3 regions of the Ramlibacter sp. P4_H7 genome follow, and region 1 is predicted to be linked to each of the others. Evidence: predicted binding sites of a transcription regulator. Region 1 holds the regulator's gene; each other region holds the start of a gene.

Region 1 (2,260 bases):
GATCACCGACCACAACGTGCGCGAGACACTGGGCATCTGCGACCACGCCTACATCATCAGCGAGGGGCGCGTGCTGGCGCAGGGCACGCCCTCGGAGATCGTGAACAACGCCGACGTGCGCCGGGTCTATCTCGGCGAGCACTTCCGGATGTGAAAGCGGGACGGCCGGCCGTATGAAGCAAGGGCTTTCCCTTCGCGTTTCGCAGCACCTGGCGCTCACGCCGCAGCTGCAGCAGTCGATCCGGCTGCTGCAGCTGTCGACGCTGGAGCTGAGCCAGGAGATCCAGCAGATGCTGGACGACAACCCCTTCCTGGAAGCGCAGGTGGAGGACGTCGGCGAGGAGTTCGGCATCGCCACCTGCGATGCGGTGCGCGCGGCGGACGAACCCGAAGGCCAGGGCGAGGGCGAAAGCAGCTTCGAGCTCGCCGCGCCGGCCGGCGAGGCACCGTCCGCGTCGACCCCGGAGGCGGAGCCCGCCGAGTTCGGTGACGACAGCACCCCCAACTGGGAAGGCGACGGCACCACGGAGACGGTGCCGGACGACGGCGAGTGGGGCGGCGAGGCGCCCGCGCGCCGCAACAACACGGGCGACGAGGACGATGTCGAAGCGACCGACCTCGCGCGCGGCAACGAGTCCCTGCAGTCCTGGCTGCACCGGCAGGCGCTGACGCTGCGCCTTTCCGAGGAAGACCGGATGGCCCTGCGCTTCCTGATCGAGTCGCTCAACGACGACGGCTACCTCGAGGAGCCGCTGGAAGAACTCGCGCGGGGACTGGCGCCGGACGACCTCGAGCAGCAGGAGGAGCTGGTGCAGCGCTTCACCATGGCGTTGCACCTGCTGCAGAACCTGGACCCTCCCGGCGTCGGCGCGCGCACGCTGGCCGAGTGCCTGCTGCTGCAGCTGAAGACCATGCTGGAGGAAGCGCCCGGCCAGGAGTCGATCGCTACCGCCATGAAGATCTGCCAGCAGCCGATCGACCTGCTGGCCAAGCGCGACGTCAAGCGGCTGGCTCAGTCCTGCGGCGGCAGCGAAGCGATGGTGAAGGCGGGGATCGCGCTGATCACCCGCCTGGAGCCGAAGCCCGGCCGCCGCTTCGTCGATGTCGAGCGCAACATCATCGTGCCCGACGTGATCGTCACGCAGGTCGGCCGCGGCACCCGGTCGAACTTCCGCGTGCAGCTCAATCCCGACGTGGTGCCGCGCCTGCGCGTGCACGACGTCTACGCCGGCGCGCTCAAGGCGCACCGCGGCGAAGGCCACCAGGCGCTGCAGCAGCGGCTGCAGGAAGCCCGCTGGTTCATCAAGAACATCCAGCAGCGCTTCGACACCATCCTGCGCGTCTCCGGCGCGATCGTGGAGCGGCAGCGCAATTTCTTCATCCACGGCGAGCTGGCGATGCGGCCCCTGGTGCTGCGCGAGATCGCGGACGAACTGGGCCTGCACGAATCGACCATCTCGCGCGTGACCACGGCCAAGTACATGGCCACGCCCTTCGGCACCTTCGAGCTGAAGTACTTCTTCGGCTCGGCCTTGGGCACCGAGACCGGGGGCAATGCCTCCAGCACCGCCGTGCGCGCCCTGATCAAGCAGTTCGTGGCGGCGGAGCAGGCGAAGAAGCCGCTGTCGGACAGCCAGATCTCGGACATGCTCAAGGAACAGGGCATCGAGTGCGCGCGCCGCACGGTGGCCAAGTACCGCGAGGCGCTGCGGATCGCGCCGGCCAACCTGCGCAAGGAACTATGAGAGCCGCCCGAATCACCGAAGACGCTCGCTGCTGCCTGCGAAGCGGAATGTCCCACGCGGGTCGGTTGGCACGCGCGGGGGGAGCGGCCTGATGCGCGACCTCCGCCTGTTCCTGCCCTGCGCAGCCGGTGTCGAGGCTTTGCTGGCCGAGGAAGTGACCCGCATCTGCGCGGGCGCAGCCAGGGAAATGCGCAGCTCCCGCGGCGGCGTGCAGCTGCTGGCGACCTGGCCGGAAGTGATGCGGCTGAACCTGCACAGCCGCCTGACGCAGCGCGTGCTGGTGGAGCTGTGGCACGGCCCCTACCGCGCCGAGCAGGACCTGTACGAGGCCGCGGCGGGAGTGCCGTGGGAAGAATGGTTCGGCACGCGCGACAGCTTCAAGATCGAACTGACCGCGCACCAGAGCCCGCTGAAGAGCCTGAACTTCGCGGCGCTGCGCATCAAGGACGCGGTGGCCGACCGATTCCGCGACCGCAGCGGCGCCCGCCCGGACGTGGACACGCAGCGGCCGGTCG
Region 2 (2,260 bases), on a different contig from region 1:
CGAGGAGCTCGCCCGCACCGGCGAACTCGTCGGCGTGATCGGCGGCTTCGTCCACGCGCTGCAGCGCGAGCGGGGCCTGTCCAACCTGTTCCTCGGTTCGCGCGGCACCCGCTTCGCCGAAGCCTTGCAGGCGCAGCACGCAGAATGCGCCCGGGCCGAGCAGCAGGTGCGCGCCGCGTTCGCGGGACTCGACACCGGCTCCGCGCAGGTGCGCAACGGCGCGCGCCTGTTCAGCCGGGTGGCCATGGTGCTGCACGGGCTGGACGGCCTGCCGGCGCTGCGCGACCGGGTCGCGGCGCAGGCGCTGGGCGCGCCCGAGGCCACGGCGGCCTACGTGAAACTGGTGGCCGGCCTGCTGGCCGTGGTGTTCGAAGCCGCGGACACGGCCAGCGATCCCGCCATCTCGCGCGCCCTGCTGGCGATGTTCAACTTCATGCAGGGCAAGGAGTTCGCCGGCCGCGAGCGCGCGTTCGGCGGCAACGCCTTCGCCGCCGGCGGCATCGACGCCGCCGGCCAGCAGCAGTGGCACCACCTGGTGGAGTCGCAGCAGGCCTGCCTGCAGGTGTTCGCCGACTTCGCCGCGCCCGAGGTGCTGCGGGTCGACCACGCGAGCCGCGATCCGCAGATGCTGGTCGAAGTGGAACGCCTGCGGCGGCTCGGGGCGAGCGGCCGCCCGGGGCCGCTGGACCGCAACCTCAGCCAACCCTGGTACGACGCCTGCACGCGCCGGCTCGACGCCATGCGCAGCGTCGAGGACGTGCTGGCGCTGCACCTGCGCCACCTGTGCGAGGCGCGCATCGCGCAGGCCCGCTCGGAGCTGCGCGACCAGCGCGCCCTGCTGGAGGCATTGGCCAGCGAGGACCGCATGCGCGGCCCCGAGCCCGCCGCCGGCTATGGCCCCCACCTGGAGCGCACCCTGCCCGCGCTGCTGCAGGAGCAGGCGCTGCGCCTGCAGGCGATCGGCGACGAACTCGACGCGGTGCGCACCAGCCTGAACCAGCGCAAGGTGGTGGAGCGCGCCAAGGGCCTGCTGATGGCGCACCGCCAGATGAGCGAAGAGGATGCGTACAACGCGCTGCGGCAGATGGCGATGAACCAGAACCGCCGCATCGTCGACGTGGCCGAAGCGGTGCTTTCGCTGGCCGATGTCCTGCCGGGGAGCGTCCGCTGAGGGCGATGCACTGCTGCGGTGCACAAAAGCGGTGCACGGCCGGGCGAAAGGCCCCCAAAACAGCTGGCACGCTCCCTGCATGAAGGAAGGTGAATCGGGCGCCAACGGCGGCGCGCGACCCCGACCGAATCCAGGACAACGGCGTCCCTCCCTGCGTGCCCCAGGCACCCAGCGTGATGGACGCCGTTTCTCTTTCTCTCTTCGCAACCAGGAGCACACGATGCAAAGCAACACCACCAAGGTCACTCGCCGGACCCTCCTGCAGGGCGCGGCCGCGCTCGGCGGGGCGAGCCTCGCCGGCACCTTCCCGGGCATCGTGATGGCCCAGGGCACCGCGCTGGAGACCAAGGCCGCCAAGCTCGGTTTCATCGCCCTCACCGACGCGGCGCCGCTGTTCGTTGCCGACGAGAAGGGCTTCTTCAAGAAGCACGGCATGACCGAGGTGGAGGTGCTCAAGCAGTCCTCCTGGGGCGCCACGCGCGACAACCTGGTGCTGGGCTCCAGGAGCAGCGGCATCGACGGCGCCCACATCCTGACGCCGATGCCCTACCTGATCACCACCGGCGCGGTGACGGCCAACAACGTGCAGGTGCCGATCAGCATCCTGGCCCGCCTGAACCTGGGCGGCCAGTGCATCTCGGTGGCCAACGAATACAAGGACCTGAAGGTCGGCCTGGACAACAAGGAATTCAAGAAGGCCCTGCTGGCCAAGCGCGTGAAGACCGGCAAGCCGGTGAACGCCGCCATGACCTTCCCCGGCGGCACGCACGACCTGTGGATGCGCTACTGGATGGCCGCGGGCACCGTGGACCCCAACCGCGACATCAACACCATCGTCGTGCCCCCGCCGCAGATGGTGGCGAACATGAAGGTCGGCAGCATGGACACCTTCTGCGTGTGCGAGCCCTGGAACCACCAGCTCATTCACCAGAAGATCGGCTACACGGCGCTCACCACCAGCGAACTCTGGATGAACCATCCGGAGAAGGCGTTCGCCATGCGCACCGACTACGTGCAGGCCAACCCGAACGCCACCAAGGCGCTGCTCAAGGCCGTCATGGAAGCGCAGATGTACTGCGAGGACCCGAA
Region 3 (2,260 bases), on a different contig from region 1:
ATGTCGGCCTTGACGATGCCCCAGTGGTCGAGGATCAGCGCGTTGGTCAGCACCGTGTCCATCGCCCCCTCGGCGCGCGTGCGCTGCGATTGCGCCATGCCGTCGCGGATGGTCTTGCCGCCGCCGAACTTCACTTCCTCGCCGTAGCCGCCGGCGCGCAGCGTGTAGTCGTCCTCGACCTCGATCACCAGGTCGGTGTCGGCCAGGCGCACGCGGTCGCCCGTCGTGGGGCCGAACATTTCCGCGTAGGCGCGGCGGGGGATGGTTGCCATGGGGGTCGTTCTCAGAGGGCGCCCTGCACCAGGCCGCGGAATCCGTAGACCTTGCGCTCGCCGGCGAAATCCACCAGTTCCACGGTCCGCTGCTGCCCGGGTTCGAAGCGCACCGCGGTGCCGGAGGCGATGTTCAGGCGCATGCCGCGCGCCGCGGCGCGGTCGAACTGCAGTGCGCCGTTGGTCTCGGCGAAGTGGTAGTGGGAGCCGACCTGGATCGGCCGGTCGGCCGTGTTCTGCACCACCAGGGTCAGCGTGCGGCGCCCTGCGTTGAGGGCGTGGTCGCCCGCGTCGGTGATCAGTTCGCCCGGCGTCATCGTGCTCATCGGGCGGCGCTCATTCGCCGCGCGACAGCCAGATCGCCAGGCCGGCCAGCACGGCGACCATCAGGAAGCCGGAGGTGTCGCTGGCGTGCCAGTGCCACTCGGTGGCCGCACCGTGGCCGGGATGCGCGTGCACGCTGGTGGCCAGCGCGAACAGGGAGGCGGCAAGGGTGGAGGGCAGCAGGCGCATGGCGGTTCCTCAGACGATGGGCTGGTGGACGGTCACCAGCTTGGTGCCGTCGGGGAAGGTCGCTTCGACCTGGATTTCGGGAATCATCTCGGCCACGCCTTCCATCACGTCGGCGCGGGTGAGCACGCTGCGGCCTTCGCTCATCAGCTGGGCGACCGACTTGCCATCGCGCGCGCCCTCCATCACGGCGGCCGAGATCAGCGCCATGGCTTCCGGGTAATTGAGCTTGAGGCCGCGGCCCTTGCGCCGTTCCGCCAGCAGGGCGGCGGTGAACAGCAGCAACTTGTCCTTTTCGCGGGGCGTCAGTTCCATGGTCGGCGCATCTTATTGCAACGTCTGTGCCGGGTTCGCTGCCGCTTCCCCGAAGGGGGGGCCGCACCGGCATGGAACGTGCAGTTGGTGTCCGTGGGCCCCACCATCCCTATCGTTCCCCTGCACCACCACGACGCCCCGCAGCGCGTGGTGAAGGTGCGCCGCGACTACAACACCTGGGTCGCGAGCGAGACGATGGAGGACTATGCCCTGCGCTTCACGCCGCAGCGCTTTCGCAAGTGGTCGACCTGGCGGGTGGCCAACACCGCCTTCGGCGCGGCCTCCTTCCTGATCCTGGAGGCGGTCGGCGCCACCCTGCTGGTGCAGTACGGCTTCCTGAACGCCTTCTGGGCGATCCTGGCCACCGGGCTGATCATCTTCCTGGCGGGCCTGCCGATCAGCATCTATGCGGCGCGCTACGGCGTGGACATGGACCTGCTCACGCGCGGCGCCGGCTTCGGCTACATCGGCTCGACGCTCACCTCGCTGATCTATGCCTCCTTCACCTTCATCTTCTTCGCGCTGGAAGCGGCGGTGATGGCCTATGCGCTGGACTTGGCGCTGGGCATCCCCCCGAGCTGGGGCTACCTGGTGTGCGCGCTGGTGGTGATTCCGCTGGTCACCCACGGCGTGTCCGTGATCAGCCGGCTGCAGGTGTGGACGCAGCCGGTCTGGCTGGTGATGCTGGTGGTTCCTTTCGTTTACGTCCTCGTGCGCGATCCTGGTGCCTTCGCCGGGATTACGCACTACGCTGGGGAGAAGGCGCAGGCCGCCGGCTTCGACCTGCACTTGTTTGGTGCCGCTCTCACGGTGGGCATCGCCCTCATCACGCAGATGGGCGAGCAGGCCGACTACCTGCGCTTCATGCCCGCGCGCAGCGCCGGCAACGGGCGCGCGTGGTGGCTGGGCGTGCTGGCCGGCGGCCCCGGCTGGGTGCTGCTGGGCGTGGCCAAGATGCTGGGCGGGGCGCTGCTGGCCTATCTCGCCATCAGCCACATGGTGCCGCTCGATCGCGCGGTGGACCCCAACCAGATGTACCTGGCGGCCTACGAATACGTGTTCCCGCACTACGGGTGGGCGGTGGCGGCGACCGCGCTGTTCGTGGTGATCTCGCAGCTGAAGATCAACGTCACCAATGCCTATGCCGGCTCGCTCGCCTGGTC

The links. Region 1 encodes sigma-54, which starts transcription at its own class of promoters, with help from an activator protein. Its sites were predicted from a motif close to TGGCANGNAANCTGCTTT; they were not measured.
Region 2: the regulator sigma-54 is predicted to act here: its motif matches at 1,236-1,253, upstream of AC1DSA_RS21630 (CmpA/NrtA family ABC transporter substrate-binding protein).
Region 3: the regulator sigma-54 is predicted to act here: its motif matches at 1,112-1,129, upstream of AC1DSA_RS09420 (urease subunit gamma).

What each region holds. Positions count from the first base shown of each region.
Region 1 is NZ_JBFUKP010000001.1:620,272-622,531, reverse strand. Features, by position in the region: gene lptB (LPS export ABC transporter ATP-binding protein) at 1-154, shown strand, start outside; gene AC1DSA_RS03145 (RNA polymerase factor sigma-54) at 174-1,745, shown strand; gene AC1DSA_RS03140 (THUMP domain-containing class I SAM-dependent RNA methyltransferase) at 1,837-2,260, shown strand, end outside.
Region 2 is NZ_JBFUKP010000020.1:62,027-64,286, reverse strand. Features, by position in the region: gene AC1DSA_RS21635 (nitrate- and nitrite sensing domain-containing protein) at 1-1,171, shown strand, start outside; gene AC1DSA_RS21630 (CmpA/NrtA family ABC transporter substrate-binding protein) at 1,392-2,260, shown strand, end outside.
Region 3 is NZ_JBFUKP010000005.1:177,258-179,517, reverse strand. Features, by position in the region: gene ureC (urease subunit alpha) at 1-272, opposite strand, end outside; gene AC1DSA_RS09430 (urease subunit beta) at 284-589, opposite strand; gene AC1DSA_RS09425 (hypothetical protein) at 609-785, opposite strand; gene AC1DSA_RS09420 (urease subunit gamma) at 795-1,097, opposite strand; gene AC1DSA_RS09415 (ATP-binding protein) at 1,293-2,260, shown strand, end outside.